One region of the Paenibacillus sp. FSL E2-8871 genome, then DNA from elsewhere that is predicted to be linked to it. Evidence: riboswitches for the same ligand, from Rfam matches in the RefSeq annotation. Region 1 holds a riboswitch; each other region holds the start of a gene.
What was found. A riboswitch is a leader RNA that binds a small molecule or an ion and turns the genes downstream of it on or off. The one in region 1 is predicted to bind cobalamin.

Region 1 (5,558 bases):
TCCTCAAAGCTAACGATCAGTTCCCCATGGCTACGTGAAGTCTCAATAGAGATAACATCCGCATCCATCGCTGAAATGGAGTCTATTATGTCATTAAATTCGCTATAGCACATGTGGGTATGAATTTGTGTCGTAGCCTTCACATGATTCGTCGCGATACGGAACGATTTCACCGCCCAATTCAAGTATGCCTCATGATCTTCCGCCTTCAAAGGAAGTCCTTCACGGATAGCCGGTTCATCTACTTGAATCATCTCTATGCCTGCATCCTCCAAAGCTTTAACTTCATGACGGAGCGCTAAGGCAATTTGATTCGCTACTGCTTCCCGACTAAGATCATCACGTACGAAAGACCAATTGAGAATCGTAACAGGACCAGTCAACATACCTTTAACAGGAAGGGAAGTTAACGACTGAGCATAGACGCTTTCTTTTACAGTCATAGGCTGGATAAAAGCTATATCCGCATAAATAACTGGGGGCTTAACGCAGCGTGATCCGTAGGATTGAACCCAGCCATTACTAGTAAATAAGTAACCATCCAACTTCTCCCCGAAAAACTCCACCATATCGGTTCTTTCGAACTCACCGTGCACGAGTACATCCAGACCCAGCTTTTCTTGGAAAGTGATTGCATCTGCAATCTGCTCACGAACGAACCCGTCGTAACGCTCTTGATTCCATACGCCTTTACGCCATTTCAACCTTGCCTGGCGCACTTCTACGGTCTGTGGAAAGCTTCCGTTTGTTGTCGTTGGCAGAAGTGGCAGCTGCCACTTCTCCTGCTGCACCTTCAGGCGCTCAGCAAAAGGTAGGCTACGTTGGTCTGGTAAATCTGTAAGTCCGAGAACTTGCTCGGCCACATCCTTACGACCGCGTTCAGGAAGTGCACGGAAGGCAGTAAGGGCTTCACGACTGGCCGTCAACGCAGCAGCAGCTTCTGCTGTACCCTCTAAGGCTGCAGCAAGCAGGCCAAGCTCTCTAAGCTTCTCATCAGCAAAAGCTAAAGCAGCCTTGACGGTGGCCTTCAGCTTCACCTCACCCTGAACAGTAACCGGAACATGCAGCAAACTGCAAGAAGGCTGTATAATAAGACGATCAAGTGATACATGTACACTCAGCTTCTCGATTAGCTGCAGCTTAGCATCCAGATCTGAGCGCCAGATGTTGCGTCCGTCAATAATACCCGCTCCCAGCCACTTATCCTCAGGCCAGCCAAGACGTTCAATCGATGCCAGGTTCGTCCCGCCATCATGGACAAAATCAAGACCTAAACCTTGTACCGGAAGCTTGAACAGTGCCTCCAGCGGTTCAGCAGCTTCAAAGTAAGTCTGCAGAATAATATTTAATCCAGGCACGGATTCAGCAATTTCTGTGTAAATCGAGTGAAGTAAGGATAATTCTGATTCATTAATTCCTGTAACAATCGCTGGTTCATCAATTTGTACCCAGCTTACTCCTTCTTGCTTCAGTTCCTGCAACAGCTGAACGTAAACCGGAAGAAACCGAGCAGCAATCTTCGCAATATCCGCAGATGCAAAACCTTTTGACAACTTAAGGAATGTATAAAGGCCTAAAACCACAGGTTTACCCTCAATTCCCGCTTGGGACTTGGCAAAACGATAAGCTGCCAGTGGTTTATTCTCGGTCAGACGCGGCGTTTGTGCACCGATCTCTGGAACGATGTAATGATAGTTCGTATTGAACCATTTAGTCATCTCGCAAGCGGTAGCCTCAGCATTTCCTCTAGCCATCGCAAAATAAAGATCAAGCCCAATGTCGCCACCATCATACGCATAACGTGGAGGTACGATCCCGAACATTACAGCTGTATCTAGCACATGATCGTAGAACGTAAAATCATTTACCGGAATTAAATCAATTCCTGCCTCCTGCTGAGTCTTCAAATGCTGAAGCTGAATTCCTGTCATTTCAGAACGGAACTCTTCCTCATTTATTTTTCCCGCCCAGAAGGCTTCCAACGTTTTCTTCCACTCGCGGTTTTTCCCGATTCTTGGATAGCCAAGATTGCTTACTTTTACTTTGTTCGTCACTTTGCAGCTCCCCTTCTCCATCTTCTTATTTTGGACTCGATATCACTTGCATTCCTATAAAAAAGAGCGCCCTTCCCTAAAAAAGTCAAAGGGAAAGACGCCCATAATATACCTATGGTTAACGTCTAACACCTTCCTATCCTCCGTAGGTGTAGCAGTGCTGTTGAAACAGGCAGGTCTCCTGGCTAGCGGTGTCAACATCCTTAGCAGTCTTCCCAGCAGTAGTAAATTGCCAGTGACATATGTTGCTATGGACTCTTCCGTTACAGTGGCGGGACCGCATCGGCTTCAAACCGAATTTCCCTATTAAGCCTACCGAATTACTAATTTCCGGCAAGCACCTGTCTCCGATATTGTCAAGCTAAAACGCCTTTGGCGTCCTTTTAAGGACGGTAAGCGTTTATGCGAGAATTATAAGAAAGTATTTCGTGAAACTTTTACTTTCTTATAATTTAATTGCTAAAACGCCTTCAGCGTCCTTTTAAGGACGGTAAGCGTTTATGCGAGAATTATAAGGATAAAGTGAGTGTCTTAAATCTGATGTCATCATACGTGAAAGCCCCCGTCATCTGCAATAGATTACGGGGGCTTTTGTTATATCGATTCCTTATAACGGATTTAGAAAAACACGAAATATACTACTGCAGCAAGTACTATGCGATATATAGCAAATGGTAAAAGCTTAATCCGGTTGATCAATTTCAAGAAGAAACGCATCGATAATAGTGCAAATACAAAGGCACTGATAAAACCTGCAATGAAGAACGGCAGGGCATCGATGGTGAAATATTGCCAGTTCTTCATCAGTGAGAGTAAACTGGCGCCTGCCATGATTGGAACAGCCATAATAAACGTGAAATCAGCAGCAGCGCGATGACTCATACCCAGAAGAACACCACCAGAAATCGTCGACCCGGAACGAGAAAATCCCGGCCACAAGGAGAAGCACTGGACCAGACCAACACCTAGCGCCTGCTTATATGTAATCTGATCGACACTCTCCGTTTGAATCTTCTTTGGTCCGAATAGATCCGCAATAATCATTAATACAGCACCGACTACTAGACCGATTAACACGGTGGATGTAGAGAATAAATGCTCGTCAATATAATCATTAAACAGAACCCCCAGCACGCCTGCTGGCACTAAACCTACAAGCACCTGTGTAAGCTTCAGGTGGCCGCCTTTTTCAAGCTGTGGTTGTTGCTCGGTTACAGGATCCAACTGCTTGCGGCTGAAACGCTTTAAGCCCAGCAATTCAATGAACCGATTTCTAAAAATAACTACAACTGCTAATATTGACCCCAGCTGTATAACCACTTTGAACGTATTGGCCGTATATTGCCCAAATAACTCTGTCGATTTTAACCACATATCATCAACAATAATCATATGACCTGTGGAGGATACCGGAGCAAATTCAGTCAATCCTTCAACAATTCCCAAAATAATAGCTTTAATAATCGTTAATAGCTCCATTTGTTCTCCTCCTTTTAATCATAACTTTTATCTATAAGTCCTTCTCGGCTCAACCTTCGGTGTTCATTTTCCGGCTGCGCTTGCGGAAGAACAAATACCCAAGGATCACTACTCCACCTGCAAGAAGCACGTACACTACGTTGGAGTACATATCCATATACATGGCGATGTCTTCCCAGGACTCACCCAATGCCGCACCAATAAGCACCAGCAATAGATTCCATCCCAGCGTACCAATCGTTGTGAAGATCATAAACACTCCAAATTTCATGCCCGACATCCCTGCAGGGATCGAAATCAAACTACGCACTAGTGGAACCATCCGACAAAATAGTACGGTCCAATAGCCATATTTGTCAAACCAAGCGTCAGCCTTGTGGATGTCCTTTTTGCTAATCCGGAGTAGGCCGCCCCAGCGTTCAACGATCTTTTCCAAGCGATTTACATCCAACAAACGACCGATATAATAGAGAATCACTGCACCCAGCAGTGAGCCAAGCGTAGCAGCAATAATTACACCAGGAATGGTCAAATTCGTTGTGGTTGTCATGAATCCGCCAAAAGGAAGGATCACTTCGGAAGGAATCGGTGGAAATATATTTTCAAAAGCGAGCATCAGGAAAATACCAAAGTAACCAAACTGCTCCATAAAATCTGTAATCCATGCTTGCATTTCGTAACCCCCATTATTCAGATCAAGTTCTTCTTCAAGTTGCGTAAATAACGGCTGCGAATAAAAAAGAAGTAAAGTCCCTGGACAGCCAAATATCCCAATAACACCGCCCCGGTCTCCACAGCAATAGATAAGTAAAACAACCGCTGAAGCGCAATAAAGGCAAACACACTATGCAAAATGGCTACCCCAACCGGAACAAAAAACAACAACGACAATTGTATCGTTACAATTCGGTTTAGCTCTTGATCTGTAAGTCCCATTTTGGACAATGTAGAATATTGATGACGATCATGATCTAGATCTGTATAGAGCCGGAAGTAAAGGAAGCTGCCTGCTGCAATGAAAAAGACAGTACCCACCAGTAAAGAAGCGAATAGCATCGTGTTGTACAATGTTCTCTGTATTTCAAACAGCGTGCCGCTAACAACAATCGCGTATGGCGAGTTACTTTCATAGGACCGTTTCCCTTTATGAGCAAGATCCGCCGCTATACCTACTGTTCGCGGGAAGTCATCCATGTAAAATCCTGTATACAAATCGGTCTGTACGGGATGAATAGCCTTGTAAAGCTCATCGCTAATCACAACACCACTGAAATCTCCCCCATCCCTTCCATCCAGCTCCGGCAATAGATATTCGGCAATCGGAACATGCTGGGTATAACCCATTTCTCGAATGGAAAGACCTTGCTTCAAGGTATATACCGGCTTTACTCTACCCGCTTGCAGACTCCGGTCTCGTTGCGAACCGATCATCACCAGTCCTTCATCTCCACTTAGAGGCTGCTCATCCGTCGTAAACCCTGCACGAAGCAGAGCAAGCTTATAATCACTGTAAGCAATCAAGGGAAGCCTTAACGTGCGATCTGGCCCGGTCTGAGATTCCACCTCTGCGTATTTAATCGGAATACTAAGTGTCTCATAGGGTAAACCGAGCGTTGTAAGCTCTTCCTTAATTTCGTCCAAATGCTGATCAAAAGGATCCTGCAATTGATTGCCTTTGGCTACATAACCAACTGCTGCGGGATAGTCCAATTTCAACTCTCTGGAAAGCGTATGGATCGATGCGAATACTCCCACTGAAGTAAAAGAGACTGCGGATACAATCGTCACCATAAAAAACATTCGGGCATTCTCTTTCCAGCGGTAAGACAAGCCCGATAAAGTAATGATATTCGTGTGGTTCCAATACAGGCGCCGGATCGCCTTAAGTAGTTTAACAGTGTAAATACTGAGCTGAGTATAAAAGAGATAGGTACCCGCAACCGTAATTATAACGACCGGGAACATCACCTTTTCAACCGAAGCCGCTTGTGCTGTAGCCGCCATAAAATAGCCCGTTAACAGCAA
Region 2 (5,558 bases), 2.8 Mb from region 1:
TCAATGCTGGAGGAACGTTCCTTCAGACCAGACATTAATACACCCTGCAGCTCAGAATCGGACCACTTATACGTTTTGCGGTTGAAATGCTGCCCGTTATCCCAGAGCATGGAGGTCATTTTCTTTTCTTTTAAATAATAGGTAAGGTACTCGAAGAATTTCAGCTTCTCGCCTTGTTCAATCACACCTGTATCTTTATCGAATCCTAGCAGTCCAAACTCACCAACGATAACAGGGATTCCTTTGGCTACGAATGTGTTGTGAACGTTATCAAAAGTTTGGGTGATATCGTTTTTTGTATCTTTTTCAAACGTGGTGTAACCAGCGATATTCACACTGAACGGCCAGAAGCCATAGTAGTGAACGGTCGCAATTATGTTCGGATCGTTAAGAGCTGTAATCGTCTTGTAGAGCTGATCCATTCTAGGTTGGGTAGGAGAAGTCTCTAATGAAGGTAGCACTAGCGGACGGACATCATTCTTTCCACCTGAGTTTCGAACGATCTGATGGAAGGAATTGTTGAGCTCTGCAAGCATCTGTTCCATCTTCGCTTCATCCGTACTTCCGCCATCCGTGAAACGAGGTTCATTAATGCTTTCGAACATCAGCTTATCGGATTTATCCTTGAAGCGGTCCGCAATTTGAGTCCATGCTGCATTATAACGCGCCAGCGTCTCATCATGCTTCTCTTCCATATGACTTACCCATAACCAGGAGTCGTGATGGACATTGATCATTACATATAGTTTGGCGTCTAGCGCCCAGCCTACAACTTCTTCGACACGGTCGAGGTAAGCTTGATCAATGGTGTAGTTCGGTGCTTCACCTATGTGTGAATCCCAAGTGATAGGAATCCGGATACTTTTGTAGCCTTGTGCGGCGATTTTCTTAATCAGTTCTTGGGTCACACGCGGATTGCCCCAGGAGGTTTCATCCTCACCTGTAGCATCTAGAGTATTGCCAAGGTTCCATCCGGGCTGCATATCGTCTACATAGGATTGGATCTTACTCTTTGGTGCTGCCTTAGCTTGTTGCTCGTCCTTAGTGGCAGCGGCGGCAATGGATGAGAACAAAGAGAGCAGAAGAGCGGTGACAAGGGTCAATGATAAGAAGGATTTCTGGATTCGAGTAGTCATTGAATTCTCCTTTGTAAGATCATTTTTGAGGATGCTTAAACCTGACCTTCCTTAGTACTTTGGTGCTTAGATGAACACGTACACCTCCAATAATCTGTTGTAAACGCTTACCAAATACCCTAACATAGAACATTTGCTGTGAGTACCTTACTAATTTGTGGTAAATTCATATATGAATTAGTGATTTGCAGTGATTCCAAAGTTATGGAGGGCAATCCAGTGAGCAGATTTCATTACATAGGCTCGGCTACAGAGCTTCCGTTAGGAGAAAGAGGCAGTGTACCGTCAGCAAAGACATATAATGAAGTGAAAAATTCCCCGGAGTATAAGAAACAAAGAGAGGCTCTGCGCCTGCAAGGTATAATTCCTTTGGATGACATCGCAGATCTGTCTCATTTAAGAGATGAGGACTGTCTTTTATACGACTCGGAAGAAGATGCAGCGGGTATTTTTATAGAGGAGCTTGGGTATTGGAACGATGAGATTCGCAAGCATTTTCGGAGTCCATATGTGTATCGGATTTCACCGAATTGGGGCGGCTTCTCTGTATCCCCTAAGCTAAAAGATACTCTACCGGGATCGTATAACGCCTCACTCAAGTGTTGTCGGGAGTTATTTAGGCTTATGACAGATTATGGGGTATCTGGTGCCGAGTTTGAGCTTTATACATGCTGGGCTGAGGAAGAAGGACTCCCACGTAATAAAAAGTATGATCGAATCTTTGATTTGGCCTCTTTGTCACTGGAGGATGGTTTTGAGCTGAGAGAAAAAGAGTATATTGTGGTTAAAATGATTTGATATTCAATAGGATTATCGCTAACTACTCGTTATACAAAAAACAAATATTGCATGACAAAAGCATATATATTAGATATGATGAAGCATGGAAAAATTAATATTAGCAATAGGTGCCAATTATGAATGTTTCGGAAATACAATCATAGATTGGTTAAATGGAAAGCGGGTGTGAATCCCGCGCGGTCCCGCCGCTGTGAAAGAGGAGTCCTTGCAAGGTACCACTGGGAAACTGGGAAGGTAGCAAGGGTGATGATACTTGAGCCAGAATATCTGCCTGTTTCTGATACACCGTTAAACTCTACGAGCGATAGAGAGGTGTTTGATATAGTATATGCCTGCTATTGTTGCGGTTCACTATCTTAAACCTCTTGACGTTATGTTGAGTGGTTTTTTTGTAGTGCTATGAAAGTTTATTCTGTTTTTTAACATAGAAAGAGAAGGGAAGGGTTATGGAAACATGAAGAAAAATAAGTTTTTAGCTTGGTTACTTATTGTAGCAGTATTTATCACGACGTTCTCTACAAGCGTAATCCCGGCTCATGCGAATGAAGCAAGCTCTACACTTAAAGGGTATGTCACTGTATCCGTAGAGAAGTTCACATTGGGTCAAGGATATATTAAGGATCCTATTAAAGTTCCATTCTACGAAGGGGATAATGGCGCATCACTAATAACACGTGCGCTAGGAGAAGGTAATTATAGAAACTTTGGAAGTATAGCTAGTAGTTTTTATTTATCTGAAGTTAAAGATAGTGGCAGAAGTGAAGTCAATATACCGCAGTATATTTTAGATATGATTTCAGCCGATGGGAATACAGTCGGAACTAAAGCAGACCAAGAGTGGCTAAGTCAGTTTGACTACACTCACATGTCGGGTTGGATGTATGCCGTAAATAATGAATTTCCTCCGTTCGGGATGTCTGATTATCACCCTCAAGACGGTGACATCATCCGAACACAGTTCACCACTTATGGCTATAGTTCTGATCTTGGTGGCTGGGGAGAACCTCCATTTCCATTTGCCAATAAGGATGCATTAACTGCGAAAATCGCAGAAATTAACAGTGATCCGAATAAAGAAAGTATTTTGGGCAAAACAGTAGTACAAAAAGCAGTTTACCAAGCTTATTCAGTGCTAGAAAATATGGAAAGCTCTCAATTAAGTGTAGATCATGCGCTGGTCGGGCTTACCCATTCTTTAGATATTGAGCCACCTATTATTACTGTAAGTGGTATGCAGGATAAACAGGAAGTATCCGATAAAGATTTAAGTTTCAGAGTAGCTGTCACAGATAATGTATATAACGGTATCATTCCAGTAGTAAAACTAAATGGAGTCACTCTATCTGCTACAGATGGTGAGTATAAGGTTTCTCTTAACCCAGGTGGTAATGTAATCACTGTCACAGCAGTAGACGGAGCAGAAAATAGAACAACACAAACTTATCAAGTTACCTACAAAATAAATGCTACAACGGGAGTCAAAGAACAGTTAGATAAGAGCCTTGCTTATATTCTAAACACCGTAAAGAATCCGTCATTTGGAACAGGTAGCGGAGAATGGTCAATTCTTTCACTAGCACAGGCCAACTACGAAGTGCCAAGTGGTTATTATGATCTCTATTACAACAATGTAGCTAAGAGAGTAAAAGAATTAATGAAGGATGGAAAACTCGATGCTACTAAAAGCACAGAGCATTCCAGAGCGATTCTAGGACTTACCTCTATCGGAAAAGATATCACGAATGTTGCGGGTTATGATCTAATCAATGCACTCGCTGATTATAAATATGTTCAGAAGCAAGGGAATAATGGTCCTATATTTGCTCTGATTGCTTTAGATAGTCATAACTACGACATCCCGGTATTATTCCCTAATCCTGATGAAAAGGGAGTAATATACCAAAGCACAAGAGAAAATCTGGTTCAGTACATCTTGGATAAAGAGGTTAAAAAAGGTGCAGCAGATGCCGGTGGCTGGGCTTTAGGAGTAACCAAAGCGGACGTTGATATGACCGCGATGGCGATGCAAGCACTTGCACCTTATTACGCAACGAATCCAAATGTAAAAGCTGCTGTGGATCGGGCGATTAATTGGTTATCGAGTACGCAAAATGATCAAGGCGGATTTACAAGCTGGGGAAGTACAAGCAGTGAAAGTATCTCGCAGGTAATAGTAGCCTTAACTGGCGTAGGCGTAGATCCACACAGTGACCCTAAGTTTGTGAAAAAAGGGAATTCGCTTATTGATGCGTTGCTTACCTTCGCTGGACCGGATGGCGGATTTAAGCATATTCTAACCGGAAAAGTAGATGGAATGGCTACGGATCAAGGTACGTATGCACTTATTGCTTACGATCGTCTGATCAATCATAAGAACCGTCTATTTGATATGAGTAATATAGTAATTCAGCAACCAGAGGAAACGAAAGAAATAGAAGTACAGTTACCCTCAGGTGATACACCCAAAGTTGTCATTTTTCAAAATAATAATAAATATATTCTTCCGATAAATTCAGGGGATAGCAACAAAGAAATTACAGTGCAAATCCCGAAATATAAGCAATCCTCGGTAAGTGTTAATTTACCTAGCAATAGTAATCTGCCTAAATTAGAGGTTACCAAAGGTGACGTATCTGTAGTCATCCCTAAGGGTACACAGGTTATAGAGGGAGATTCTTCAAAGGTTGAATTGATTTCACCTACAACAAGGACAGAATCTGCACTAAAAGATAGTCTGAATCAAATTATTCCTGGGGACAAGAAGCTTGATAGCATCGTTCAAGCATTTTCCATGGGAGGCAGCGCAAGAGTAGAATTCAGTCAATTTATTACGTTAACCTTTAAGGACCTTAAAGGAAAAGATGCTGCTTATATTCAAAACGGCACACCTCATGCGATTCAAAAATTTGCAAGTGATGACTTAGGTTTGGCAAGCGGCAAGTCAGAGTATGCCTACGATAATGGAAATGATTTAATCGTAAAAACCAATCATTTCACTGATTACATTGCGTATTCCTCCACTGCAGTACAAACACCTGGTGGTGACGGTAATGGTAACGGTAACGGCGATGGAGGAACCACTCCATCTAAGCCATACGTAACCCTATCCGTGGATAAGCTTACGATTAAGAAAGGATATGTTATTCCATCTGTACAGGTAGAGCTACTATCTGGTGACACAGTGTGGTCTGTATTCGAAAGAGTACTAGATAGCCGCGGTATCGACTATAGATATTCTTGGAACAGTACATTTGGAAGTGTGTATGTTGAATCCATAGCTGGTGATGGAGAATTCGACCATGGTAGCGGTAGTGGATGGATGTATAATGTAAATGGAAAATATCCTAATTATGGTGCATCTTCATATAATCTAAGTGCCGGGGATAGAATTCAGTGGCGTTATACTACGAATTTGGGTGTGGATCTAAATGCACCGATACCAACAGCGAGTCCGACTCCAAAACCAACGCCTAAACCTAGCGGTACTCCTGCTCCGGGTGATGTAACTATTCCGGAAGATAACAGTAATCCGACAGCGAGTCCATCTCCAACAGCGACTCCTAACGATATCAAGCAAGTGTATAAAGACGCCGATAAGATCTCATCCTGGGCATTCTCAGC
Region 3 (5,558 bases), 2.4 Mb from region 1:
CCGCCCATTTTGCTAAGGCGCGCTACGTCTGTATTGGAATCAAAGATACCCTCTAGGGAATCGTCCACCGTATCGATGAAGCAGCTGGAGAGCTGTCCAGCGACCTTTTTGCCGGCATTGGACATTGTAGGGGTAGCAGCTGTCATGTAGATGTTGCTCATAGCCCAGTAAGCTTCTTTTACAAGCTCAAGACGTTTCTCGGCTGGCTCACGGTGCATGAGGTACATGGCGATAATCATATAACGTTCTTGCGGAAGCTCCATTACACGGCCGTCAAAATCATGCGCCAAATAACGGTCGGATAGCGTAAGCAGACCGATATAGTCAAACAAAAGATCGCGTGTATAATCGATACACCCACCTAGTTCGATAATTTGTTCTTTGGTGTAATGACTTAGAAGCTCTTCACGATAGATTCCTTTTTTTACGAGATCCGTAATTAGCGGGTACAGCTCACCGTAAGGCTCTTCTGGATAAGCTTTATAGCGGCGATGAACGGCTGCTTTTTTATAAAGGGTAGTCAGAAGGGCACGGGCAGCTGCAAACTTCCAAGTAGGCTCTTCTTTCGTTACAAGCTCTAGAGCGCTCATGGTGAAGGCATTGCTAATTTCTTCTCCGCTTACGGAGTCACGACGCAGTTTGGAAATTACTCCCCGTAGCAATGTTTCTTTATTTAGTTGATCAAGACCTTCCAAGATACGGTCGGCGTATACGGAAAGGCGCTTCTCATCAAAAGCCAGTTGGCGATTGTCTGGTTTTACTACGAATTGTGGCATGGTTATTTCATCCCTTCTTATTTTGGGTTAATTTTGAATATCAAAAATTGATATATTATAGCGCAGTAGGCTGCCACAGAAAGACCTCCGAGCCGTTCGTACTGGCCGGAATGTCGATTATGCGTTGGTTATAGCTTCCTCGGTAAGGAAGTGTAGTATCTTTCAATTCTTCTATAAAACGTCCATCTATTAATACCTGACACTGTGTAAGTAGATTCCACTCCGGCGAACCGGGAAGGGCGGTTAGTTCCTCATACGTATAACCACTGTAAATCCAGATGGGGAAGCCAGGGAGCACGGCGCGAAGCTCATGAATGAACCCAAGTACCTCTTCTGCCGAGAAAAAAGGATCGCCGCCTGCCAGTGTTAGACCATCCAGCAAAGGGTTAGCGGCGATTTCTGCAATGATTTCATGTTGACGTTCTAAGGTGAAGACTTCTCCATATTTAAAGTTCCATGTCTCGGGATTAAAGCATCCCGGGCAACGATGACGGCAGCCGCTGATGAAGAGGACGGCCCGCATGCCCTCTCCCTCGTTAATCGACTCCGGATAGTATCCGCAAATATTCATAGATGCTTAACGCGATCCCGTACTTCGGCTTGTTTGGCGGCATTGAAGCGGGTCTGATAGTCGCCAGTTAAATAACCTGTAACTCTGCGCAAACGACGGATGTGCACGTCATTCTCATGTGCGTTGCAGGAAGGACAGTTTGTCCCAATTACGCCTTCGTATCCGCAGCTGGAGCAGCGGTCAATCGGATGGTTAATGCTGAAGTAGCTGACCTGTTGTTCTAGTGCATATTTAATGATTTTGATAAAAGCAGATGGATTGCTGCGGGCATTGCCATTTAATTCGACATAAGAAATAGCCCCGGCATTGCAGTATTCATGGAAAGGAGCTTCCAAGCTGATCTTCTGAGCAGCACCTAGATCGTAGTATACAGGGATGTGGAAAGAGTTCGTATAATACTCACGGTCAGTTACGCCCGGAATAGAACCCAGTACCATGCGATCAATCTTGGTGAATTTGCCGGACAGGCCCTCTGCTGGTGTTGCGAACAAGGTAATGTTGAGATTAAGTTCCTCACTTTTAAGGTCGCAATACTCCCGCATGTGACGCACGATAGCCACAGCCTTGGCATGGACTTCAATATCCTCGCCATGGTGTTTGCCGTACATGGCTTTCATGCATTCCGCCATACCGATGAAGCCAAGCGACAGACTACCATGTTTCAGCAGTTCGCCTACAGAGTCTTCAGGAGCGAGATTTTCGCCGCCTTCCCAGACGCCTTCTCGCATCATGAAATCGGATGCTTTAGCTTTTTGCGCGCTTTGGATGTGGAACCGATGAAGAAGTCCTTCCAGCGCAATATCCATATAGTGATTTAGATCCTCATAGAAGCCAGCTTCGTCTGCGACGGTACGTCGGCCTGTTACTGTGCCGTGTGCCAGACCGAGCCGAACCAGATTCAGTGTATTAAAGGAAAGGTTGCCCTTCCCGGAGCAATGATTACGCCCAAAACGGTCACCGAGCACTCGGGTGCGGCAGCCCATTGTAGCAAATTCCGTATCAGGATCACTTGGATCATAATACTGCAAGTTTAGCGGAGCGTCCAGATTAGCGAAGTTCGGATATAGTCTGCGTGCAGAACATTCCGCCGCTTTTAGGAACAATTCATAGTTAGGATCGCCTTGCTGTTGATTGACTCCTTGCTTGCATTTGAAGATTTGAATCGGGAACACAGGTGTTTCTCCGCTGCCAAGTCCGTTCATCGTTGCTGTTAGCAGGGAGCTGATCACAAGCTGACCTTCTGGTGAAGTACAAGTACCATAATTGATGCTGGTAAACGGAATTTGCCCACCGGATCGGCTGGACATGGTGTTGAGATTATGTACCATACTTTCAGCCGCTTGCAGGGTTTCGATTTCGGTTTCCTTTAGTGCAAAACGAAACGCTTTTGGATATAACTCCGCCAGATCGGTCCGACTCATTGTAATCTCGCCCAAAGAATCATTAGCTTGTCCCTCATCAAAATAATCCAGACCCTTGCGGAACAGCTTAGCGAAGGATTTGGTTACATAAGGTGCAAGATCATAGTCGAGCTTATTGGCGGATACGCCGCCATATTGAGCATTTTGCTGGGATTGAAAAATAATTGCTACCAGTGACATAGCTGTCATTATGGAGTTCGGAGGACGAACACTGCCGTTGCCGGTGTTGAAGCCTTCGCGGAGAAGCTTATCAAACGGGATAAAAATGCAGTTAGTCGTTCCGATTGCGTATTGATCCAGATCATGCACATAGACGACATTGTCATCAATGGCTTGCACTAGCTGCGGCGGCATCGTAAAGTTGCGGGCGTACCATTTTGAATATTCACTGCCGAACTTGCTCATTTTACCGGAGAAACTCTCTCCGTTCAAATTGGCATTCTCGCGCAGCAAGTCCAAATCCCGGCTGTCGATAATATCGCGTCCTAAATCAATGAGCTCTTCTAAAAGAACTTCTCGTGCATTTGTTGTACCGTTAAATTGTCTCTCCAACAACGTCATTGTATAGCTCTCCTCTCAGTCTATCGTCCTATCATTAAGAAGTGGGGCCGCATGAGCGGCCGTATATTCATTGTGATCTCATAAAAAAAGCATCCTCTAGCGAGGATGGCAGAAAATGCCCGATGCGTTATGTAAATATCCACACAGATATTTGTAGTGGCCTCTAAGAAGATGACCGCATGCGGACACCGTTCCTGTTCCTCGCAGGCACTCATAGTTGGTGTCGTCGAAACAGGCAGGTCTCCTGGCTTCCGTAGGACCTCTCAGCGCCTTCCCAAGGGGGCTCTTACCCCTCAGTGACTTCTGCCAGGAGATCTGCCCATCTTAAGCTTCTAAAAGCTTGTAAGGGGCATCCGGTTACAGTGGCGGGACCGCAGCGGATTTTCACCGTACTTCCCTATTAAGCTCTAATTCCGATAAAGGATCAAAGCGCCTGTCTCCACTATATTTTGTTGTCGTTAGATAAAAATAACCCAAGATGTTGTGTTTGTAAACAGTTTTTTAGAAAACCCGCGCGGGGAGCGGGTTCTTCAAAAGTACTCCACAAATGATCCACAGGCTGTCCATAAGTAATCCACAATTGATCCACAGGCATATAAAAAATGATTCATAAATTGTCCGAAAAGATGCCACAAAGAGTCCATAAATGTAGTGCAGATGACCCTAGAATTCATGTTAGAAAAAATACTTGTGGCGAAAGTCATATTTCGGAGAATTTTGGGGAAAGAAGAAGGGGCATAATAAAGCTGAGATCATTTGTGGGAGAGCGGTGGAGTTGTTACAATAGAAGGAGACACATACTTTAAAATTCCGAGGAGGTATTCTCATGCCTATTGCTGAAGTAACCGTTATTCCGATTGGAACAGGTAGTACGAGCCTTAGCAGCTATGTTGCGGATATGCAGCGAGTGCTGAAGACGGTAGAAGGGATTACTTATGAGCTTACATCCATGGGTACAATCATCGAAGGGCCTCTTCAGCGTATTTTTGCTGCAGTCGAAGCGCTGCACGAGTCTCCTTTTGCCGCAGGTGCAGAGCGTGTCTCTACCTCACTTAAAATAGACGACCGCCGCGATAAACCCTCCACTAGCCGTGGAAAGCTGGAGTCTGTGGAGCGTAAACTACAGGTGGAATAGCAGTTTGGGAGAGTAGGGAAATAGGGAGAAATAGGCTTGCGTTTCTGGCTGAAAGTTGTATAATATTTTTTGTTTGACAGAAAAATCAGCCTTAAGCTGGTGTAGCTCAGGGGTAGAGCAACGCACTCGTAATGCGTAGGCCGGGGGTTCAATTCCCTTCACCAGCATATCTAAGAATTGCGCAATGGCACGGTTTCCGGGATTTCGGGACCGTGCCATTTGTCTTGAAATCACCTATCTTCTAACATTCGTCTAACCTTTACTCAATTAAAATGGGGGAATGACCCAGTCTCTCTTGTGTGATATTTGGTGTACACCGAAGACGAGATTCGCCCCGAAGACTATACATCAATCATACGTGCAGGCAGGTTGCAGTGCTTACCTTTAGGTAAGTACGTGAACTAAAAGTGCATACTTACGCGATGGCATGGTGGGAGGTATACTCAAGTCCTAAATCTGATTCAAACATGGAGGATACACCATTGAAAACACTTATTGTCGTCACGCACCCAAACATCGAAACATCCGTCGTTAATAAACGCTGGATCGAAGAACTCCGTAAATATCCAGACAAATATACGGTGCACGAGCTGTACAAAGCCTATCCCGATGAAAAAATCAACGTGGAAAAGGAACAACAACTGATTGAAGCGCATGATAAGCTCGTCTTACAATTCCCTGTCTACTGGTTTAGTAGTCCACCTCTGCTTAAAAAGTGGCTGGACGAAGTATTTACTTACGGATGGGCATATGGTTCGAAGAGTGATAAATTAAGAAATCGAAAAATCGCATTAGCTGTAACTGCCGGAGGAAGTGCAAAAGACTTTAGTGAAGAAGGTAAACTCGGCTACGGGCTTGACCGTATTTTATCTCCCTTTGACACGACTTTTTTGTACTGCAACGCTGATTATCGTTCCTTCTATGCCATTTATGGCACGGAATCTGAGACGGTAGGAAGTACGGATTACTTAAAGAAATTGGATATCAGTTCGCAAGGCTATGTTGAATTTATCGAAAATATGTAATTAGAATTGAAACAAAAAGCAGCATTTTCATTAATGGAAATGCTGCTTTTGTCATAAGTTGTCGTTAAA

Region 2: linked by a shared signal. The riboswitch ahead of NYE25_RS24890 (S-layer homology domain-containing protein) and the one ahead of metE (5-methyltetrahydropteroyltriglutamate--homocysteine S-methyltransferase) in region 1 are both predicted to bind cobalamin.
Region 3: linked by a shared signal. The riboswitch ahead of NYE25_RS23425 (anaerobic ribonucleoside triphosphate reductase) and the one ahead of metE (5-methyltetrahydropteroyltriglutamate--homocysteine S-methyltransferase) in region 1 are both predicted to bind cobalamin.

What each region holds. Positions count from the first base shown of each region.
Region 1 is NZ_JBBOBV010000001.1:2,755,926-2,761,483, forward strand. Features, by position in the region: gene metE (5-methyltetrahydropteroyltriglutamate--homocysteine S-methyltransferase) at 1-2,054, opposite strand, end outside; cobalamin riboswitch at 2,209-2,414, opposite strand; gene NYE25_RS12705 (undecaprenyl-diphosphate phosphatase) at 2,673-3,533, opposite strand; gene NYE25_RS12710 (DedA family protein) at 3,583-4,206, opposite strand; gene NYE25_RS12715 (ABC transporter permease) at 4,224-5,558, opposite strand, start outside.
Region 2 is NZ_JBBOBV010000001.1:5,524,187-5,529,744, forward strand. Features, by position in the region: gene NYE25_RS24880 (cellulase family glycosylhydrolase) at 1-1,136, opposite strand, end outside; gene NYE25_RS24885 (hypothetical protein) at 1,356-1,934, shown strand; cobalamin riboswitch at 2,026-2,226, shown strand; gene NYE25_RS24890 (S-layer homology domain-containing protein) at 2,392-5,558, shown strand, end outside.
Region 3 is NZ_JBBOBV010000001.1:5,180,318-5,185,875, forward strand. Features, by position in the region: gene NYE25_RS23415 (ribonucleoside-diphosphate reductase subunit alpha) at 1-776, opposite strand, end outside; gene nrdG (anaerobic ribonucleoside-triphosphate reductase activating protein) at 832-1,347, opposite strand; gene NYE25_RS23425 (anaerobic ribonucleoside triphosphate reductase) at 1,344-3,329, opposite strand; cobalamin riboswitch at 3,547-3,781, opposite strand; gene NYE25_RS23430 (MTH1187 family thiamine-binding protein) at 4,156-4,464, shown strand; tRNA gene NYE25_RS23435 (tRNA-Thr) at 4,560-4,631, shown strand; gene NYE25_RS23440 (NAD(P)H-dependent oxidoreductase) at 4,947-5,489, shown strand; gene NYE25_RS23445 (winged helix-turn-helix transcriptional regulator) at 5,554-5,558, opposite strand, start outside.